DNA from 3 places in the Pseudarthrobacter sp. 1C304 genome. Region 3 is predicted to be linked to each of the others. Evidence: riboswitches for the same ligand, from Rfam matches in the RefSeq annotation. Region 3 holds a riboswitch; each other region holds the start of a gene.
The links. Region 3 has a riboswitch for thiamine pyrophosphate ahead of ACTWQD_RS09070 (bifunctional hydroxymethylpyrimidine kinase/phosphomethylpyrimidine kinase). Riboswitches for the same ligand answer to the same signal wherever they lie in the genome.

Region 1 (6,925 bases), on a different contig from region 3:
GCTGTGGGCACGGTAGATGAGCTGGCGGATGTCGCGCTTGGTGAGGCCCTCGTCATCCGGGTCGGCGGCGCGGATGTGGGTGGGCTGGGTCATGTAGCGCCGGGCCATGGCGATGACCGGGCCGGGCATGGTGGCGGAGAACAGCAGCGTCTGGCGGACGGGCGGCGTGCCGGCGATGAGGGTCTCGACGTCGGGCAGGAACCCCAGGTCCAGCATTTCGTCGGCCTCGTCCAGGATGACCATCTTGACGTTCTTCAGCACCAGGTGCTTCTGCTTGTAGAGGTCGATCAGGCGGCCGGGCGTGCCGACAACCACCTCGACGCCCTGCTGCAGCGCCTCGATCTGGGGCTCGTAGGCGCGGCCGCCATAGATGGTGGTGATGCGGGCGTTGCGCTTGCGGGCGGCGTTCTGCAAATCGCTGGCAACCTGGACGGCCAGCTCGCGGGTGGGCACGATCACCAGGGCCTGCGGGGCGCCCGGGGCGGGGAGCTTTTCGTATCCGGTGTCGTCCCGGCCGATCACGCGCTGCAGTGCCGGAATGCCGAAGCCGAGGGTCTTGCCCGTGCCGGTCTTCGCCTGGCCGATGATGTCGTGGCCGCCCAGGGCGACGGGCAGGGTCATGGCCTGGATCGGGAAGGGGTGGGTGATGCCGGCGTCCGCGAGGGACTCCACAATGTCCGCGCGGACGTTGTAGTCGGCGAAGGTCTTCTCGGCGATCTCGTGCGGCTTTTCGTCCGAGATGATGGTCTCTTCCGGCTCGATCGATTCCGTTCCGGATTCGTCGGTCAGAAGCTGGTGCGTGTGCAATTCACTCAACTGGGAGTTTCCTTATTCATTTTGGGCTGCGCTGCTTGCTCAACGGGGCCGGCCAAGTGGCCGTTCCGGAGCACGCTCGGGCGCGCAGGCAAATCCAGTGGAAGCCGATCGCGGGCTATCTAAATGCTGGCACTGGGGACCAGCGGGTCTGACTCAAGATCGCGTAGGGGCGGGCTTGTTGAATTCGAAAATCAAGGAAATCAACGACCGGGCATCCATATCTACCCTTCCAGTCTAGCCGTATGCGGCAAGGATCCCCGACTGCCGCAGGCGGCGGCGCGCGGGAAACACCATCCGGGGCCTAACCCACCAGCTCCAGCCGGACCTCCCGGGTGGCGATGTCGGCGGACACAATCCGCACCCGGACCTGGGTTCCGGGCTCCAGTTCCCCGGGGCAGCGGGCCGTCACCGCAGGCTCGGCGATCTGCACGATCCCGGAGGGGCCGTTGCCGTTGCCGGGTTTGGTGCTGCCGCCGTTCCCGTTCCTGCCGTTGGCGCCCTTCCCGTCGGCGCTTTTCCCGTCGCCGTTCTTCCCGTCGGCGCTTTTCCCGTTCCGGGCGTTCTTGGAACCGGAAATGACGACGGCGTCGAACTCCTGGCCAATGTGGTTGACCAGCAGCGCCGCCTCCACGGTATCCAGGGAGAGGCGTTCCAGCTTCGCGGCCAGCTGGTCCGAGGCCGCCATAATCGAGGGCAGGGAGGGCAGGGCCTCCCGGGCCCACGCCGGAACGGCCGTGCCGTTGCTGAGTGCCTCGCAGATCACCAGCACAAAGCGGTCCACCAGCCGGCGCAGCGGGGCCGTGGAATGGGCGTATGCGGCGCCGATGGCGGCCTGGACGGCGGCCTCCGGAACCGTTCCGTCGAACGGTGTGTAGCCTGCGCCGCGGAACAGCATGCCGGCCGAGTGCACGATCGCAAGCTGCTGCGGGTCGGTGGGGTCGAGGGTGCGCAGGTACTCCCCGTAGCTGACTTCGCCGTCCCAGGGTTTGCCCAGGGCGTGCGTCTGGCGGTGGAAGTGCGCCAGCGAGGCGGCGTCCGGGGCCGGCATGGTGCGCAGGATGCCGACTTTGCCGGCCAGCATGATTCCGGCGGCCGCCATCCCCGTCATCAGCGAAATCTGCGCGTTCCAGTCCTCGACCGGCAGGGCCGGGGCAGCGACAATCCGGTAGCCGCCGTCGGGCAGCTGCTCGATTTCCTGTTCCGGCATGTTCAGGCTGGCGCCCCCTCGGAGCCGCTCCAGCTCAACCCGCTTCATCCCGACTTCCCGAAGCAGTTGCAGCACCGGCGCGGCGGTGCCGGCGTCAAGGTCCGCCTGCACCCCGGCGTAGCTGAGCTTCGCCCGGCTGCGGACCGTGGCCCGGCGGACCTGCACCGCAGCGACCTCGGCGTCGGCATCCAGTTCGAACTCCCACACAAACGCGGCACACGGCTGGCCGGCCAGCAGGCTGCCGGCTTCTTCGCTGATGACTTCAGGGTGCAGCGGGATCCGGCCGTCCGGGGTGTAAATGGTTTGGCCGCGGCGGCGGGTCTCGGCGTCGAGGGCCCCGCCGGGGGCCACGAAGGAGGGGACGTCGGCGATCGCGTAGAAGACCTTGTAGCCCTCGCCGGAGCGGTCGATGAAGAGGGCCTGGTCCAGGTCGGTGGAGGACGCCGGATCGATGGTGACGAACTCGATATGGGTGAAATCCAGCTCCGGCAGCCGGTGGTTGGCCACGGCCTCTTTAGCCTCCCGCAGCACATCCTCGGGAAACGGCCCCGGCAGCTCAAGCGTTGTCCGGAGCGCGCCCAGCGCCTCCGCCAGCTGGTTTTTTTGCCGGTGGACGCTCGGGGTCAGGCGATGATGGGACACGAAAATCAGATTAGCTCCATTTGCGCCATTAGTCTTGGAAGATGACCACCTCCCAGGCTGATCCCGCCCGCTACAACAGCTTCCTGAAGGATCTGCTGGGCGTGATGGCCTATGGCGAACTGTCCGCCTTCGAACGGCTCTCCTCCGATGCCCGGTATTCGCCGTCCCTGCACGACCGCGCAGTGCTGGGCCGGTTGGCGGTGATTGAATTCCAGCACTACGAACTGGTGAGCGCCCGGCTCGACGCCATAGGACTCGATGCGGAGGCCGCCATGGTGCCGTTCCAGCCGTCCGTGGACCACTTCCACGAACGCACCCGCCCCGCGGACTGGTACGAATCCCTGATGAAGGCCTACGTGATCGACACGGTCTCCGCCGACTTCTACCGCGCCATTTCGCGGCACGTCGACGCCGAGACCCGGGCGCTGGTGGAGCACATCCAGGCCGACGAGGAGGCCACGGCCGTACTCCGGGAGCGGCTCAAGGCGGCCCTTGCCGATGACCCGCGGCTGGCGTCACGGTTGGCGCTGTGGGCCAGGCGCCTGCTCGGTGAGGCCCTGACCCAGGCCCAGCGGGTGAGCGTCGAGCACGGGTTTGTCGGCGGCCTGGCCGGCGCCGATGAGGACAGCGCCGCGGAGCTGTCCCGCGTGCTCATGGCGGAGCTGGCGGCCAACCACTCCCGCCGGATGACGCAGCTGGGCCTGACCGGCTGAGCCGGCCCGGCTGGCCTGACGGGCCGCGCCTGGCGTGCTGAGGCGGGCGGCGTGGGTCAGTTCGCTGCGGCGTCGAGGGCTTCGAGCAGCGCTCCGGCGGCTGCCGCGGGATCATCGGCCTCGGTGATGGCGCGGACCACCACAATCCGGCGCGCACCCGCCAGCACCACCTGCTCCACGTTTCCGAGGTCGATGCCGCCAATGGCGAACCACGGCACGGTGTTGTTTGACGCTGCAGTGCTGTCCGCCGCTGCAGTGCTGTCCGATGCTGCGCGCAGAGTCGCGTCCGCGGCGTACTGCACCAGCTCCAGCCCGACGGCGGCGCGTCCCGGCTTGGTGGGTGTGGCCCACACGGGACCCACACAGAAGTAGTCCAGCCTGTTGCCGGCGGCCGCGGACGCGATGGCGGCATCCACCTGCTCCGGGGTGTGGGTGGAGAGCCCGATCCGGGTGTCCCCGCCCAGGAATTCCCTGGCCGCTCCGACGGGGAGGTCCTTCTGCCCGATGTGGAACACCGGGGCCCCGGAAAGCGACGCGAGGTCCGCCCGGTCATTGACGGACCAGAGCCGGCCGTGGCGCTGCGCCGCCTGGTTCAGGATGTCCAGGAGCTCCAGCTCCTCGGTTGCCTCCAGCGACTTGTCGCGCAGCTGGATGATGTCCACACCGCCGGCAAAGGCCGCGTCCACAAAGTCCGCGAAGTCGCCGCGCTCCTGCCGGGCATCGGTGCAAAGGTACAGGCGGGCAGCGGTGGGGAGGGCATCCTGGCTCATGGCCCCAGCCTAGTTCCTCTACACTGGGCGCATACCGCGGGAGCCCGCCGCCGCACGCCCCTGGTGTCCGGAGCGGCAGGCTGAGAGGGCGTCAGAGCCGACCGCTTGACCTGATCCGGTTAGTACCGGCGTAGGGAAGGAATACCCCATGGGCACCACACCCGTCCCGGGCCCGGCCGCGGCCAGAGATGCTCCGCCGACTGCAGGGGCCGCTGATGACGCCGAAGCCCGGAAATGTTACGACGTCGCCGTGATCGGCGGCGGCGTGGTGGGGCACGGGATCGCGTGGGCAGCGCGGCGCTCAGGCCGGACGGTTGCCCTGATCGACGACGCCCCGGGCAGCGGCGCCAGCTGGGCAGCCGCCGGCATGCTGGCCCCCGTCAGTGAACTGCACTACCAGGAGGAAGCCCTCCTTGAGCTGATGCTGGAGTCCTCCCGCCTCTGGCCGGACTTCGCCGCCGGACTGGAGGGAACCGGACTGGAGGAAGTTGAACTGAAGCGCAGCGCCGGGGGAGCGGGGAACAGCACCGGCTACCTCACGACGCCGACCCTCGCCGTGGGGGCCGACGCCGCCGACCGCCGGGCGCTCGCGGACCTGCGCACCGTGCAGCGGGCCTCCGGGCTGGCGGTGGAGCCGCTGACCGTCCGGGAAGCCCGCGTCCGTGAACCCCTGTTGAGCCCCGGCATCTCCTGCGCCTTCGACATCCCCGCCGACCATCAGGTGGACCCCCGCCGGCTGCTCGCCCGGCTCCGGGAGCTCCTTGCCGCGGACAGCCGGCACCGGATGGTTCCCCGGCGCGCGTCCGGGCTGTTCTGGGAGGACGGGAAGGTCGCTGGGGCGACCCTCGCCGGCGGGGGCACCGTCCTGGCTGCCGAAACCATCGTCGCCAACGGCCTGGGCGCCGGCGCGCTTGAGGGCCTGCCCTGCGGTCTCCGCCTGCCGCTCCGGCCGGTCCACGGCGACATTCTCCGGCTCCGGGTGCCGGAAAAGCTGCGGCCGCTGCTGACCTCCACCGTGCGGGGACTGGTCCGCGGGGTGCCCGTCTACATCGTGCCCCGGCAGGACGGCACGGTGGTCATCGGAGCAACGCAGCGGGAGGACGCCCTCGGCGAAAACGTGCAGGCGCCAGCGCCCGGCCACGCGGCGGACGGCCCTCCGGCCGGTTCAGCTGTGTCCGCCGGCGGGGTGTACCAGCTGCTGCGGGACGCCCAGCAGCTGGTCCCCGCCGTCGCCGAACTGGAGCTGCTGGAAGCCACCGCCAGGGCACGCCCCGGCACCCCGGACAATGCGCCGCTGCTGGGCCGGGTGGCGGAGCGGGGCGGGACGGGGGACATTGCCGGGCTGGTCATTGCCACCGGCTTCTTCCGGCACGGCGTCCTGCTGACGCCCGCGGCCGGCGAGATCTGCCGGCAGCTGCTGGACGGCACCGAGGACCCCCGGTGGTACCGCTTCCGGCCGGACAGGTTCGCCGCCGGCACGCTTGCCGCTGACGGCAGGCCCCTCGGCGTCCCGGCCGGCGCCACGCGGGACCCAGCATCCACCAGCACACACTCCACCCCCGAGCACAGCAAGGACACGGCATGAACATCACACTCAACGGAACCGGGCACACCGTGCCTGACGGCGCTTCGGTAGGCACCCTGGTCAGCCGGGTCACCGGCCGGAAGCTCGCCCCGGACGGGCAGTCGGCGGACGGCCGGAAGCTGGGCGTCGCCGTCGCACGCAACGCGGAGGTGGTGCCCCGCAGCCAGTGGCACGGCACCGCGCTCGCCGACGGCGACGACATCGAGCTGGTCACGGCGGTGCAGGGAGGATGAGCAGCGTGCAGGAAAACACGGTGCAGGCAGCGGGCGCGGCGCCGGACACGTTTACCGCGGCCAAGGATCCGTTCATTGTCGACGGCGTGCAGCTGGGGTCGCGGCTGATCATGGGCACCGGCGGGGCACCGAGCCTCGACGGGCTGGGGGCGGCACTGCTGGCGTCCGGCACCGAGCTGACCACCGTCGCCATGCGCCGCTACTCCACGGCGGAAACCGGGTCGCTGTTCCAGTTGCTCCTGGACCACAACATCCGGGTGCTGCCCAACACCGCGGGCTGCTTCACCGCCCGGGACGCGGTGCTGACCGCCGAACTGGCCCGCGAAGCCCTCGAAACGGACTGGGTGAAACTGGAGGTCATCGCGGACGAGCACACCCTGCTGCCGGACGCCGTCGAACTCGTCGAAGCCACCGAGCAACTTGTGGGCCGGGGGTTCAAGGTCTTCGCTTACACGAACGACGATCCCGTCCTTGCCCTGCGGCTGGAAAATCTTGGCGCAGCTGCGGTGATGCCTCTCGGCGCGCCCATCGGCACCGGCCTGGGCATCCTGAACCCGCACAACATCGAACTGATCGTTGCGCGGGCCTCCGTTCCCGTGGTGCTCGACGCCGGGATCGGCACCGCGTCCGACGCCGCCCTGGCCATGGAGCTTGGCTGCGACGCCGTCCTCCTGGCCACCGCCGTGACCCGGGCGCAGAATCCGGTGCTCATGGGGGAGGCCTTCAGGCACGCGGTGATCGCCGGTAGGCTGGCGAAAAGGGCCGGCCGGATTCCGCGCCGGGAGCACGCGCTGGCGTCCTCCGCCATGGAGGGCCGGGCGGAATTCCTTTAGGCCCCGCCGGACCACTCAGTAGAAGGGAGCCTGCCATGGCAGCCGCAGAGGACGTCCTCACCGAGAGCCAGATCGACGCGGCCCTGGCCGGGCTGCCGGACTGGCGCCACAGCCTCGGCGCCCTGG
Region 2 (6,925 bases), on a different contig from region 3:
CTCCTACCCGACGGCGCCCGCCCCGGTGACCGCCGTGTTCGCCGGCCTGCTGACCAAGGTGGGCGTGTACGCCATGGTGCGGACCGAAACACTGCTCTTCCCGGGGGACACCTTCAACACGCCGCTGATGGTCGCGGCGCTGCTGACCATGGTGGTGGGGATCCTCGGCGCGCTGGCGCAAAGCGACATCAAGCGACTCCTGTCCTTCACGCTGGTCAGCCACATCGGCTACATGGTGTTCGGCCTTGCGATGTCCTCCGTGGCCGGGCTGGGCGCCGCCGTGTTCTACGTCGCCCACCACATCACTATCCAGACCAGCCTGTTCCTTGTGACGGGCCTGATCGAACGCCGCGGCGGCAGCTCCTCGATGGACCGCGTGGCCGGCCTCGCCAAGCTGTCCCCGCTGCTGGCAGTACTGTTCTTCGTCCCCGCCATGAACCTGGCCGGGATCCCGCCGTTCTCCGGTTTCCTGGGCAAGCTGGGCCTGCTGCAGGCCGGCGTCCAGCTCGGCACCCCGCTGGCCTACGCCCTGGTGATCGGCGGCGTGCTGACCAGCCTGCTGACGCTGCTGGCCATCGCGAGAGTCTGGAACCGCGCCTTCTGGCGCAAGCCCGAGGACGCCGAGCACCCCGACCCGGTGCTGCTGGCGGATCCTGCGGATTCCGCCACGGGTGAGCGGGCCGGGAAGTCCGTCACCCTGCTCCCGCGGACCATGGTGGGTTCCACGCTGGGACTGGTCATTTTCGGCGTCGCGCTGACCGTCTTCGCCGGGCCGTTGTTCCGGGTGGCGGACCGGTCCGCCGTCGAGATGCTGGACCGGGCACCCTACATCCAGGCCGTCCTGGGCGAGGAAGTGCCCGTCCCGGTGCTGTCCCAGCCCGGGCCGGGCCCTGACCAGCCGGCCAGCGGGCAGGAACGCCGATGAACCGGAAAAGGATCTCCCTGCGCCAGGAACTCCCGCTCCTGGTCTGGCTCGTTGTGGTCTGGGGCGCGCTGTGGCAGGACTTCAGCCCCGGCAATCTGCTCTTCGGCGCCCTGATCGCAGTGCTGGTGGCCCGGCTGTTCTACCTGCCCCCGGTGGAACTCGGCGGCCGCTTCAACGTGCTGCACGCCGCCACCTTCGCCGCGCACTTCCTGGGCAAGGTGGTGGTGGCGAGTTTCCAGGTCCTGTACCTGGCCGCGGCCAAAGGGCCCAAGGTCATCAGCGCCGTCGTCGCGGTCCCGCTGCGGAGCCACTCCGACCTGCTGGTGACCGCCACGGGGCACGTGACCGCACTGATCCCGGGGTCGCTGGTGGTGGAGGTGGACCGCTCCACGTCCACGCTGTACGTCCACGGCATCAACGTCCGCAACGCAGAGGACGCCGCGCAGCTGCGCCGGGACGTCCGCGCCACGGAGGCCGGGCTGATCCGGATCATGGGCACCAAAGCCGAACTTTCCGCGCTCAACCAGGAGCTGGTGCCATGATGGAGCTTGTCCTGACCGTAACCGCCGTCGTACTGTCCCTGGCCGCCGGAGGGGCGATCATCCGGATCGCGCGGGGACCTTCGCTGCTGGACCGGGTGCTCGCCGCGGACGTGCTGCTGGCGATCGTGGGAGCCGCGCTGTGCATCGACATGGCCGTCAACCGGCACCTGAACAACCTCATGCTCCTGGTGGCGGTGTCCCTCATCGGCTTTGTCGGCTCCGTAACGGTGGCGCGGTTCGTCGCCGACCGAAGGGAGCAGCCCCGTGAATCCTGAGACCTTCACCGTTGACACCGTGATCGACGCCGTCTCGGCCGTCTTCCTCGTCGTGGGCTCGCTGATGTCCCTCGCCGCCGCGCTGGGGCTGCTGCGTTTTCCCGACCTGATGACCCGGATGCATGCGGCCACCAAGCCCCAGGTGCTGGGGCTGTTCCTGCTGCTGGCCGCGCTGGGACTCCAGATGCGGACCTGGTGGGTGTGGCCGGTGCTGGTGGTGGCCTGGATCTTCCAGCTGCTGACGGTACCCGTGTCGGCGCACATGGTGGGCCGCGCCGGCTACCGCACCAAGCACCTGCACCCGGAGCTGCTCAGCACCGACGAACTGGAGGCCGTGGTGCAGCAGGCGGCCGGCACGCGGGGCTTCACCGACGACGACGGCCCGGCGGCACGCGCAAAGGACTAGGCGTGCGAAGGACTAGACGGGGTGCGCCGGAGGTGCCTTGGACGGTGCCTTAGACCAGGCGCTTTAAACCAGGTCCTGGGTTTTGGCGAACCGGGTGATCGCGCGCTGGGTGCCGCGGTTGGCGAGCACCTGGATGACGGCGCTGACCGAGGCGGAGATCAGGGCGAAGGTCAGTGCGTGGCGCAGCGTGGTGGGGACGTCGTCGTCGGTGCCCTTGGGCGGCTTGCTGCCCGTGGTCTTCTCCCAGACGGTGTCAACCAGTTTGGTGCCGGCGAAGCCGGCGAGCAGGCTGACGCCGGTGCCGAGCAGCTTGATGAAAATGTTCATTCTTCGGACTCCTTGGGGAGGGGACAGGGCTTCCCCTAGCCTAGCGGTCCCCGCCCGCCGGTCCAGCAACACCGAGGAGTTCGGACAAGGCCTCGACCACCAGGTCGTGGTCGGCTTTCTGCGGCAGGCCCGATACCGTCACGGTGGCCACCATCCCGGTGCCGCGGACGTAGATGGGGAACGCGCCGCCGTGCGCGGCGAACTCCGTCTCGTCGAACCAGCCGTTGTCCTCGATCCTGCGACCGGCGGCCCGGGCGCGGAGCCCCACCAGCAGGGACGGGACCTCATACCGGACGGCGGTGCGCTGCTTGGCCTTGATCCAGCGCTCATTGTCCGGGGTGGCGCCGGCCAGCGCCGCGTGGAACAGCACCTGCTCTCCCTTGGTGATGTCGATCGCAATCGGGTGGGAGCGCTGCCTGCCGAGTTCAACCAGGCGGAGCCCCAGGTCCAGGGCGTCGTCCTTGCTGAACGAGCCGAACTGCAGTTGGTCCATTTCCGCCAGGATGCGGCCGATCAGCGCCGCCAGGGATCCGTGCGGCTGGGGTTCGGCGGAGTCCGGGTCGAAGCCGGGGAAAGGCTCTGGAGGAATGGTCAAGGCGTCCAGCTTCCGTTTGGGGCACCGGGCGGAGGACAGTCCGCCCGGGGCGGCATCCGTTGGTCCCGTGCCCTGCCGACTCTACCAAGCAGCCTGCCCCGGGTCACCGGAGGAGAAGATACGCGCATTGTGACAGGCGGCCCCGGATATCTGCGCGCCCCGGGTGTAAACTGGCCACGCCCACAAGGGCAATTTTCAATACGACAGGGGAGCGCCGCCGTCGGGCATCACCGGAGCAATCCGGGGTCACCACAGGTGGGCGCTGAGAGTGCGGACAGCCGCAGACCCTCGAACCTGATCCGGTTAGTACCGGCGCAAGGGAGTCGAGTTCTCAGAGTGCCCGGAGCAGCGGCGGAAGCCGCGGACCCGGGACACTCTCCCCTCCTGTTCCTCAGGAGGACGAAATGACTGAAACATCTGCTGCAGCCGCGCAACAGGCGCGCTCCCGGCGCAGCTACAACTGGCGCGTAGTGGACATTGTGGTGGCCGCGTTGATCGCGGTGGCCGGCGGCGTGATCTTCTGGGCCTGGTCCCAGGGCGCCAACCTGGTGTCCGCCCCCGTCAACGCGTTCTATCCGCCGCTCACCGGGCTGTACGCCGGCGGCTGGATGATCCCGGCGGTGCTGGGCATGCTCATCATCCGCAAGCCGGGCGCCGCCCTGTTCTGCGAAGCCGTCGCCGCCACCGGCGAGCTGATCATGGGCTCGCAGTACGGCACCACGGTGCTTATATCCGGCATCCTGCAGGGTCTCGGCGCCGAACTGGTGTTTGCCGCGTTCGCCTACCGGAAGTTCAACCTGCCGGTGTCCCTGCTGGCCGGCGCCGGCGCCGGGCTGTTCTGCGGCCTCAACGATTCGTTCATGCCGTGGGGCTGGAACATTGCGTACGCCGGCGGCGACAAGCTGGCCTACATCATTTTCACCGCAATCTCCGGGGCCGTGATCGCCGGCGGGCTGTCCTGGCTGGCCACCCGCGGCCTGGCACGCACCGGGGTGCTGAGTTCCTTCGCCTCCCGCAAGGCGGCCACGGAGCCCGTCTTCTCCTGATGACAGCACACAGCACGTCCGCCGGCAGCGGGGTCCGCCCGGCCTCGATCACCGCGCGGGGCTGGGGCTGGCGGCATGCCGGCAGGACCCGCCCCGCCATCAGCGGACTCGACCTGGACATCCGGGCCGGGGAGCGTGTGCTGCTCCTGGGGCCTTCGGGCGCCGGCAAGTCCACGCTGTTGCACGCCCTGGCCGGGGTTCTGGGCGACAGCTCCTCAGGTGATGGCGGCGGTGACCCGGCTGCCGGGAGCACTGCCGAGGACGCGGACGAGACCGGCAGCCTGCTGATCGACGGTGCCGCGCCGCGGGCCCGGCGCGGCAGGGCCGGCCTGATGCAGCAGGATCCGGAAACCCAGGTGGTGCTCTCACGCCTGGGTGACGACGTGGCCTTCGGCGCGGAGAACCTGTCCGTGCCCCCGGCTGAGATCTGGCCCCGCGTGGCGGAAGCGCTCGACGACGTCGGGCTGGGCCGGCTGCCGCTGGACCACCCGACGTCGGCCCTCTCCGGGGGCCAGAAGCAGCGGCTGGCGCTGGCGGGCATCCTCGCGATGCGCCCCGGGCTCATCCTGCTCGACGAGCCCACCGCGAACCTGGACCCCGCCGGGGTCCTGGACGTGCGGGACGCTGTGGGCCGGACCCTGGACAAGACCGGGGCCACCCTGGTGGTGGTGGAGCACCGGGTCTCGGTCTGGAAGGACCTCGTGGACCGGATCGTGGTGCTGCGGCCGGGATCGGCCACGGATTCCGCGGTGCTGATCGACGGCCCGCCCGACCAGGTGCTGGCACAGGCACGGGACATGCTCACTGCCGCCGGCGTCTGGGTGCCCGGCTACGTGCCGCCCACCCGGGCGCGCACTGTGCTGTCCGCGGGCCCGGACAGCGCCGGCCCGGCCGGGCAGCTGCTGCTCGCCGCGGAGGACCTTGCCGTCTCGCGGGAGAGGCCGCGGCGCGCGGGGCTCCGCGGGGGATTCCGCCCCGTTCCGCCGGAACCCGTGCAGTCCGGCATCGCGGCCCAGGTCCGCGCCGGCGAGGCGCTGACCATCACGGGCCCCAACGGGTCGGGGAAATCCACGTTCGCCCTGACCCTCGCCGGCCTGCTGGCACCGGTCTCCGGCACGGTGTCCGCCACCTATGACCTCAGCGCCGGCGCCGGAATCGACCCGTACCGGTGGAAGGCCCAGCAGCTGATCTCCCGGATCGGCACCGTCTTCCAGGAACCCGAGCACCAGTTCGTCACCGGACGGGTGCTTGATGAGCTGATGTTCGGCCCCAAGCACCTAGGCCGCGGCGGGGACCGCGTGGACGAGCTCCTGGAGCGGCTCCGGCTGACGGAGCTGGTGGACGCCAACCCCTACACACTCTCCGGCGGCGAAAAGCGGAGGCTGTCCGTGGCCACCGTCCTCGCCGCCCACCCCCAGGTGCTGGTCCTCGACGAGCCCACCTTCGGCCAGGACGCCAACACCTGGGCCGAGCTGGCCTCCTTCCTTTCCGAACTCCTCGACAGCGGCACCGCCGTCGTCTCGGTGACCCACGACGCGGAATTCAGCGAAGTCCTCGGCGGCACGCGGCTGAGCCTCCGCGCCCCGGAACAACGGACGCCCGACGGCGTGGACACGGGACGCCGCGAACCGGGGAAGGTTGCGCCATGAGGCAGGAACTGACCCTGCGCGGCAACCACGCCGTGCTGGCCCGCGCCAACCCGCTGGCCAAATTCGGCGCCGTCACGCTCATCACCATGGTGCTGGCCCTGTCCATCGACTGGGTGTCCGCCTCGGTGGCGCTCGCCTTCGAACTGGCGCTCCTTCCCCTGGCCGGGCTGACCCTCGGGCTGCTCTGGCAGCGCGGCTGGCCGCTGATCCTGGCCGCGGCACTGGGTGGCTGGAGCACCACGATCCTGGCGCCGGACAGCGGGCAGATCCTCCTCGACGCCAGGATCTGGTCGATCAGCGAAGGGTCCCTTGAACTGGGACTCGGGTTTATGCTGCGCGGGCTGGCCATTGCGCTGCCGGCTGTGCTGCTGATGAGCTGCACGGATCCCACGGACCTGGCCGACGCGCTCGCGCAGAAAGCCAGGCTGCCGCACCGCTTCGTCCTCGGCACGCTCGCCGCCCTCCGGCTGGTGGGACTGATGGCCGAGGAGTGGCAGACCATCGGCATGGCCCGACGTGCCCGTGGCGTGGGGTCCCACGGGAACCCGCTGCAGCGGCTGCGGGCCACCCTGGGGCAGAGCTTCGGGCTGCTGGTGCAGGCCGTCCGGCGCGCTTCCCGGCTCGCGGTCACCATGGAGGCCCGCGGCTTCGGCAACTCGCGCCGGACCTGGGCCCGGGCCTCGGTCTTCACGGGACTGGACGCCTGGGTAGTCCTGGGCGGGCTGCTGATCGCCGGCGCCGCCGTCGCCTCGGCCCTGGCGGCAGGAACGTGGAATATGGTGTTCCTGTCCCAGCAGTAACCGGCCCAGCCGCAGCAGCCCATCGAATCCTGCGTTATCGCACGGGGCGGGTAGCCGTGTGACATTGGCGGCATTCCGGCCACAATGCCCGGGGTTAATAAATCATGCGTGATATTTTCGGGTCATGACACAAGAGACCGCTGAACACGTCGGCGCCCTGCTCCGCGACGCCCGGGGCCAGAAGGGCTGGACCCAGGGGCAGCTCGCTGCCGAGCTGGGCACCAGCCAGAGCGCCATCGCCCGGATGGAACAGGGCAAGCAGAACCTGAGCCTGAAAATGATCCAGCGGCTTGAATCCATCCTCGGCCGGAGCATCGTCAAGGTGGGGCGGCCGGCCATGACCCACCTCAGGGTCGAAGG
Region 3 (6,925 bases):
GCAGCTCAAAGGTGCTGCCGGCTCCACCGGGGACGCGGTTCAGGGTAACGAAGTCTCCAACAGAAACCTTCTCTTGGCGGCCGCCTGCGCGGACAATCGCGTACACCACTGGGGAACTCACTTCTCTCGACGTTTATTACTAGATTTGCGTGCGGAACCTGGGGCCAAAGTGTTTGGTCCGGCTCACGCTGTGCCTCTACGCCGGTGGATTCCCCGGGGGAACCCATGAGCTATCCCGGAGACAATCACATCCGGAGTCGGATGGAGCGTCCTCAAGGTCATAACCCAAGTGTTGGCGTAAGCACCGAAGATCTAGACTACGCTAATTTTGCCTTCGGCCGCAAATGAGGCTGGCTCCGGAGTGAGGTACGTGATAGGCGCCACCCTGCATGGACAGGGCGTGCCGCAACGACTTCCGGAACCGCGCCCACCTATCGTACAGGCTGCCCCGGGCGTGCGCCGTCAGGCGTGCAGCCTCGGCGCGTCGAAGAAGTCCACCTCGTAGCGGCAGGACTGCCGGAAGGCCAGGGCCATGGCGTCCCGTTCCCCCGCCGACGCCGCCCGGGCCGCGGCGTCGGCATAGGCCACGGCCTGGCGGGTGGCGGCGGCGAACTCCTCGTCGGCATAGGTGCGCAGCCACGCCGCATACGGGTGCGCCTCCGAGGCTCCCGCGGCGGCGAACCGGGCGTGGAGAGACTGGCCCACCTCGGCATAAAGCCAGAAGCACGGCAGCACGGCAGCCACCAGGACCGCGTAGCTGCCCGAGGCCGAGGCGGCCAGCAGGTGGTCGACATAGGACTTGGTGGCCGGGCCCGGTGTGGCTCCGGGCGCCCGTCCGTCCAGCCAGGACCGGTGCAGCTCCGATTCCACTTCCAGGCAGTTCTGCGCTGAGCGGGCCCAGAACAGCTGCTCGGCCTCGGTGGGTGCCATCGCGGCGGCCCGGGCCAGCACCCGCGAATAGCTGTTGAGGTACAGGGCGTCCTGGGCGAGGTAGTAGGTAAACTCCTTCTCCCGCAGAGTCCCGTCGGCGAGGTCCCTGATGAAGTCCAGGCCGTAGATCGCGTCAAGGTCACCGCTGGCCGATGCCCGGAGCGCGGCGGCGAACTCGCCCGCCGCCGGGCCGCGGGCGGCGGCAGCAGCGCCGTGGTCCCGGGTGTGTGGCTGCACGTGGTGGAAGTGGTGGACCGGGCCGTTGCCGGTTCCGACGTCGAGCTCCCCGGCCGTGCGCAACGCCTCCTGCAGCCACGGCTTGACCACACGGAGTGCGGCCTCCCAGTCCCCGGCCGCCGGGAGTATGTTCCCGGACTGGAGGATGCCCGCAGCCTGGACGGTGGCCAGGGCCGAGGACAGCGAGCACCCGGTGCCGTGGCTGTTGCGGGTGGGCACCCGCTCCCCCGGCACCACCACAACGTCCTGGGCCAGGAGCCCGGCGGTATTGACCAGCGCGTCGGGGCACCCGCCGCCGGGGCCGGCCTCGCCGGCCTCTCCGGAGTCGTCGGAGTCGAGGTGGCCGCCCTTCACCAGGACCGTGGTCCCCGTTCGGGCGGCGAGCCGCTTGCCCTGCTCCAGCGCAGCGGTCCAGTCCCGGGCGGCAGGTTCACCGAGCAGGACCGCCAGCTCGGCGAGGTTGGGCGTGACCAGGTCCGCGTACGGCAGCAGGGCGTGCAGCGCTGCCTCGGCGGACTCCTCCAGCAGCCGGTCGCCGCTGGTGGCCACCATAACTGGATCCACAACGACGACGGCGGGGCGCGCCTTCTCCAGCCAGCTGCGGACGGCGTCAATCACCGCGGCATCCCCGAGCATGCCGATTTTGACGGCGTCGACGGTGATGTCGTCGCTGATGGCGTCGAGCTGGGCGGTCAGGAAGGCTGCCGGCGGGGTATGGACGGCCGTGACGCCGCGGGTGTTCTGCGCGGTCAGGGCGGTGATGGCCGCCATGCCGTAACCGCCGTGCGCGGCAATGCTCTTCAAATCGGCTTGGATGCCCGCGCCGCCGGAGGGGTCTGAGCCGGCGATGGACAGCACCCGCGGGATCGGGGCCGCCGCCCGGGCAGGGAAAATGGGCAGGAAAGAGGAAGTGGTCACAGCGAGACATCCCTTCGCCGGTGCTAACCGGACAGGTTCAACGGGTCTGGATCTCAGCCGGCTCGATGCGCGGCACCCCGTGTCAGGGTCCCAGCCTAGCCGCAACCCTTAACGAAGGAGCGGGCACGGTCCGGACTTTTGCGTAGTGCTACGCGTCCGGACCGCGCCCGCGGCCTTGCTGCTTCTCTGTTGCGGGCTACAGCTCCGAGGCCGGGACCCCGACGCCCAGGATGATGGGCTCGCTGGCGGCGGGCTTGGCCGCCGGCGCCGTGGCGGCCGGAGCCTTGGCCTCGTGCACCGAACCGGCAGCGGCCTGCCGGGTTTCCTGGCGCTGCTCCACCGAGGTCTCGTTCGCTGCTCCCTGGGCGCGGCTGGCGCTCCGGTTGCGGCGGCCGCGGCGCGACGTGCCGGCCGCCGGCTCCTGGACCGGACGTTCCGAGGTGCGTTCCTGGGCGGGACGTTCCTCGGCGCGTTCCGGCGCGGCGGGCGCCTGGGGCGCCGCTTCCGCTGCCGCGGGCTCTTCGGCTGCGGGCTCCGATACCGCAGCTTCCGAAGCTGCGGACTCCGAAGCTGCCGGGGCCGCCTCGGCTGCACCCAGGTGCGCGAACGCCTCGGTGAGCAGGTCCAGGGTCAAGGCAGGCGCGGTGGCCTCGTCCGCGTGCTCCACGAACGGCAGGGCCACCTGCTCGCCGCCGAAGGTCAGCACCGCGGCGGGGCGTCCGGCGGCTTCCTCTGCTGCGGCCAGCTCCACGGCGGCTTCCACAGCGGCTTCCCGGGTCCGGGCATCGGCGCCGGTGGCGCCCTCCCCGTCGTGCAGGTGCGCGGCGTGCGCTGCTGCGGCGATGTTCGCCAGGGCGACGCGGGTGGCCTCGGCCTTGGCGTGGCGCTCTGCCTCGGTGGGCTCGGCGTGGACGGCGGCGGGGGCGGACTGGGGCTCCGTGCCCTGGCCTCCCCTGCCGCGGCGGCGGCTCTTGCGTTCGGTCCGGGCAGCCGGCTGCTGCTGCTGCTCGGTCCGAGGCACGTGGTGCTCGGCGGCAACGACGTTGGCACGGCGGTGTTCCACGGGCTCGTCGTGCGTGACGATGCCGCGGCCGGCGCAGGCTTCGCACTGTTCGCCGAAGACTTCCAGCAGGCCGGTGCCCATCCGCTTGCGCGTCATCTGGACGAGGCCCAGCGACGTCACCTCAGCCACCTGGTGCTTGGTCCGGTCCCGGCCCAGGCACTCCACCATGCGGCGCAGCACCAGGTCGCGGTTCGATTCGAGCACCATGTCGATGAAGTCGATCACAATGATGCCGCCGATGTCGCGGAGCCGGAGCTGCCGGACAACTTCCTCGGCCGCTTCCAGGTTGTTCTTGGTGACCGTCTCCTCGAGGTTGCCGCCGCTGCCGGTGAACTTGCCCGTATTGACGTCCACCACGGTCATGGCTTCGGTGCGGTCGATCACCAGGGACCCGCCGGAGGGCAGGAAGACCTTGCGGTCCAGCGCCTTGTGGATCTGCTCGTCGATGCGCCACGCCGAGAAGATGTCCGTGTCCTTGGTCCACTTCTCCAGCCGGCCCACCAGGTCCGGCGCCACGTAGGTGACGTACGCCTCGATGGTGTCCCAAGCTTCCTCGCCGGAAACGATCAGCTTGGAGAAGTCCTCGTTGAAGACGTCACGGACCACCTTGATGGTCAGATCGGGTTCGCCGTAGAGCAGTTCCGGGGCAAGGATCTTGGTGGACGTCGACTGGCCCTCGATGCCTTCCCACTGGGCACGTAGCCGGTTGATGTCGTGCGTCAGCTCTTCCTCGGACGCGCCCTCGGCGGCGGTGCGGACGATCACGCCGGCGTCCTCCGGCAGGCGGTCCTTCAGGATCCGCTTGAGGCGGTTGCGTTCGACGTCGGGCAGCTTGCGGGAGATGCCGGTCATGGAACCACCGGGCACGTACACGAGGTAGCGGCCGGGCAGCGAGATCTGGCTGGTCAGGCGGGCGCCCTTGTGGCCCACCGGGTCCTTGGTGACCTGGACCAGCACGGAGTCGCCGGACTTCAGCGCGTTCTCGATCCGGCGCTGCTTGCCCTCAAGGTTGACGGAGTCCCAGTTGACCTCGCCGGCGTAGAGCACGGCGTTGCGGCCGCGTCCGATGTCGACGAAGGCCGCTTCCATGGACGGCAGCACGTTCTGGACCTTGCCCAGGTACACGTTGCCGATCAGGGAGTCCTGCTGGGTCTTCGAGACGAAGTGCTCGGCCAGGACGCCGTCCTCCAGGACGCCGATCTGGATTCTGTCGTCGCGCTGGCGGACGATCATCTGTCGGTCGACAGACTCGCGCCGGGCCAGGAACTCGGCCTCGGTGATCACTGTGCGGCGGCGGCCGGTGTCGCGGGATTCGCGCCGGCGCTGCTTCTTCGCCTCGAGCCGGGTGGAGCCCTTGAGGGAGGTGACGCGGTTGTTGACGGGCGCCTCGGCGGCTGCCCGGGGTGCACGGACGCGGGTCACCGTGTTGGGCGGATCGTTATCGTCCCCACCGGTGAGTTCCAGGTCCTGGTCGCCGCGGCGGCGGCGACGGCGGCGGCGCGAGGTCACGCCGTCGTCCAGTGTCCCCTCGGACACCTCGTCGGATTCGTCGCCGCTGTCCTCGGCGTCCGTCTCGGATTCGGATTCGCCGCCGGCGCGGCCGCTGCGTCCGCGGCGTCCCCGGCTGCGGCGGCGGCGGCGGTTGCCGGCGTCGTCGTCGGACTCGGATTCAGTCTCGTCGTCCTCGACTTCCGCCACGGCGGCGGGCGCCGGGCGCACGACGGCGGTCAGGTCGGGGGCCTGGAAGATCATTGAGGTGACCGCGCCGGGCTCCATAAAGAGCGAGGGGGCCGCAGCCGGCGTCTCCTCTGCTGTGACGGGTTCTGCCACGGACGCGGCGGGGGCCTCTGCTGCAACGGGTTCTGCCACGGGCGCGACGGCGGCAGGCGCGGCAGCGGCAGGCGCGGTGGTTTCCGCAGTCTGGGCTTCCGTGGCCTGGGCTTCCGTGGCCTGGGTTTCCACATTGTCCGCAGCGGGCTCAACCACGGGCGCGGCGGCTTTGGCGCGGCTGGCGCGGCGGCGGACCGGCTTCTCCACCGGGGCGGCTGCAGCCACCTCGGCGGCATCCGTGCCGGCTGCCGTGTCCCCGGCGGGCTGGGAGGCGGCCGCGTCATCAGTTGCGGCGTCAGCAGCGAAGGCAGGCAGGGTTTCGGCCGGTTCGGCCACCTTGCGGGCGCGGGAGCGGCGGGCGGGCGCTTTGGCCTTGGCTTCCGGGGCGGGAGCAGCCTCGCCGGCTTCCTCGGGCGCCTGGTCGAGCTGCACGGGAGCAGCTGCCACCGGCTCTGCTTCCTCGGCGGGGGTCCCCGCCTTGGGCAGGGGCTTGCGGCGGGTCCGGAGCGGGCGCTTCGGCGGGGTGATTACAGCCGCTTCGTCTGTTTCAGCGGGGACAACATTGTTCTCGGTATCCGTTGCTACCTGGTCATTATCCATATGTGGCGACACTCCTGCCCCTGATGCGCCGCCACATCCGGCACCCGTTGGGGCAAATATTTGTCAACACCCGCGGGCATTGACAGAAGTCAATTGGATACCCTCAGGTTCGCACCGGCAGTGGGGTGCGGCAGACCTGGAGGGCCGGCGGAATTGTTCTGAAACCCGTTGACCTCTACGCCAGAACCAGGTGCCGTCCAATGGCATTGCGGGACAGCCTGGATCGACGGATCCGTGGCTCCCTGCTCTTCATTGGCGGTCTTGGGAACAAAGTCGCCGGACCGGGACCCGGATGTGGATCGGGTTCCAGCCACGATCATTGTCTCACAGGAGCCGTCAAAGCCGGCGTAAGCCGGTCATCCTGTCCGCCGTCCGGACCGAATCACTGGGGAAGGGACCGGGCTTCCCGGATTTCATTCAGCCTCCGGCGATAGAATCAACCCAGTTGCACCGATCTGCAGTTGCACCGATCTGAAGGACACCCATTCCATGCCCAGCATCTCCAGTGCCACCGGCGAGGCACCCGCGCAGTACAACTCCAGCACACCGGCAGAGCAACGGCCGTTGCCTCCGATGACCCGCGACCGGCCGTTCGCGTGGCTCCTGCTGGTCACCGGCGTCGTCGGCTGGCTGGCGTCGGGCGCCCTGGTGCTGGAAAAACTCGAGGTCCTCAAGGATCCCAGCCACGTGACCGTGTGCGACGTGAACCCGTGGATTTCCTGCGGCCAGGTGATGCAGACCTGGCAGGGGTCGGTGTTCGGCTTCCCCAACATGTTCATGGGCATCGTGGCCTTCGCCGTCATCATCACCACGGCGATGGGTATGCTCGCTGGCGCAACGTTCGCCCGGTGGTACTGGCTGGGCCTGCAGGCCGGCGTGACCCTGGGGTTCGCCTTTGTGGTGTGGCTGTGGTCGCAGGCGCTGTATTCCATCCACATCCTGTGCCCGTTCTGCATGGTGGTCTGGGCCGCGATGATTCCGTTGTTCGTCTGGGTCACCGTCCGCAACATCTCCCACGGCGTGATTCCGCTCCCCGAAGGCCCCACCCGGATCCTGGGCGACTCCGGCTGGATCATCACGGCGCTGCTCTACGTCGCCGTGGTCGCCACTATCTTCTTCGCCTTCATCCAGGTCTTCATCGGGACCTCCGGCTACTGAGGAGACGGACCCCGGTTAACCGCCGCGAGGTGATAGTTAAGGCCAATGTTCGCACGCGAACGTTGGCCTTAACTGTCACCTCGGCGGGGGTGGGTCCGGAGCTTAGCCCTGGAACCAGATCTTGATCTCGCGCTCGGCGGATTCCGCCGAGTCCGAGCCGTGGACCAGGTTCTGCTGCACGGCCAGGCC

Region 1: another riboswitch for thiamine pyrophosphate. It lies ahead of ACTWQD_RS04920 (FAD-dependent oxidoreductase); the one in region 3 lies ahead of ACTWQD_RS09070 (bifunctional hydroxymethylpyrimidine kinase/phosphomethylpyrimidine kinase).
Region 2: another riboswitch for thiamine pyrophosphate. It lies ahead of ACTWQD_RS15950 (ECF transporter S component); the one in region 3 lies ahead of ACTWQD_RS09070 (bifunctional hydroxymethylpyrimidine kinase/phosphomethylpyrimidine kinase).

What each region holds. Positions count from the first base shown of each region.
Region 1 is NZ_JBQQCH010000002.1:192,949-199,873, reverse strand. It holds gene ACTWQD_RS04940 (DEAD/DEAH box helicase) at 1-816, opposite strand, end outside; gene ACTWQD_RS04935 (RNB domain-containing ribonuclease) at 1,118-2,665, opposite strand; gene ACTWQD_RS04930 (ferritin-like fold-containing protein) at 2,707-3,378, shown strand; gene thiE (thiamine phosphate synthase) at 3,435-4,148, opposite strand; TPP riboswitch at 4,175-4,303, shown strand; gene ACTWQD_RS04920 (FAD-dependent oxidoreductase) at 4,297-5,733, shown strand; gene thiS (sulfur carrier protein ThiS) at 5,730-5,966, shown strand; gene ACTWQD_RS04910 (thiazole synthase) at 5,972-6,799, shown strand; gene ACTWQD_RS04905 (4a-hydroxytetrahydrobiopterin dehydratase) at 6,835-6,925, shown strand, end outside.
Region 2 is NZ_JBQQCH010000009.1:149,238-156,162, reverse strand. It holds gene ACTWQD_RS15980 (Na+/H+ antiporter subunit D) at 1-925, shown strand, start outside; gene ACTWQD_RS15975 (Na+/H+ antiporter subunit E) at 922-1,467, shown strand; gene ACTWQD_RS15970 (monovalent cation/H+ antiporter complex subunit F) at 1,464-1,742, shown strand; gene mnhG (monovalent cation/H(+) antiporter subunit G) at 1,732-2,148, shown strand; gene ACTWQD_RS15960 (DUF4235 domain-containing protein) at 2,212-2,475, opposite strand; gene ACTWQD_RS15955 (heme-degrading domain-containing protein) at 2,516-3,070, opposite strand; TPP riboswitch at 3,266-3,409, shown strand; gene ACTWQD_RS15950 (ECF transporter S component) at 3,475-4,116, shown strand; gene ACTWQD_RS15945 (ABC transporter ATP-binding protein) at 4,116-5,765, shown strand; gene ACTWQD_RS15940 (energy-coupling factor transporter transmembrane component T family protein) at 5,762-6,565, shown strand; gene ACTWQD_RS15935 (UDP-N-acetylglucosamine 1-carboxyvinyltransferase) at 6,690-6,925, shown strand, end outside.
Region 3 is NZ_JBQQCH010000003.1:331,344-338,268, forward strand. It holds gene rplU (50S ribosomal protein L21) at 1-109, opposite strand, end outside; gene ACTWQD_RS09070 (bifunctional hydroxymethylpyrimidine kinase/phosphomethylpyrimidine kinase) at 463-2,085, opposite strand; TPP riboswitch at 2,078-2,175, opposite strand; gene ACTWQD_RS09075 (Rne/Rng family ribonuclease) at 2,282-5,578, opposite strand; gene ACTWQD_RS09080 (vitamin K epoxide reductase family protein) at 6,068-6,736, shown strand; gene ndk (nucleoside-diphosphate kinase) at 6,839-6,925, opposite strand, start outside.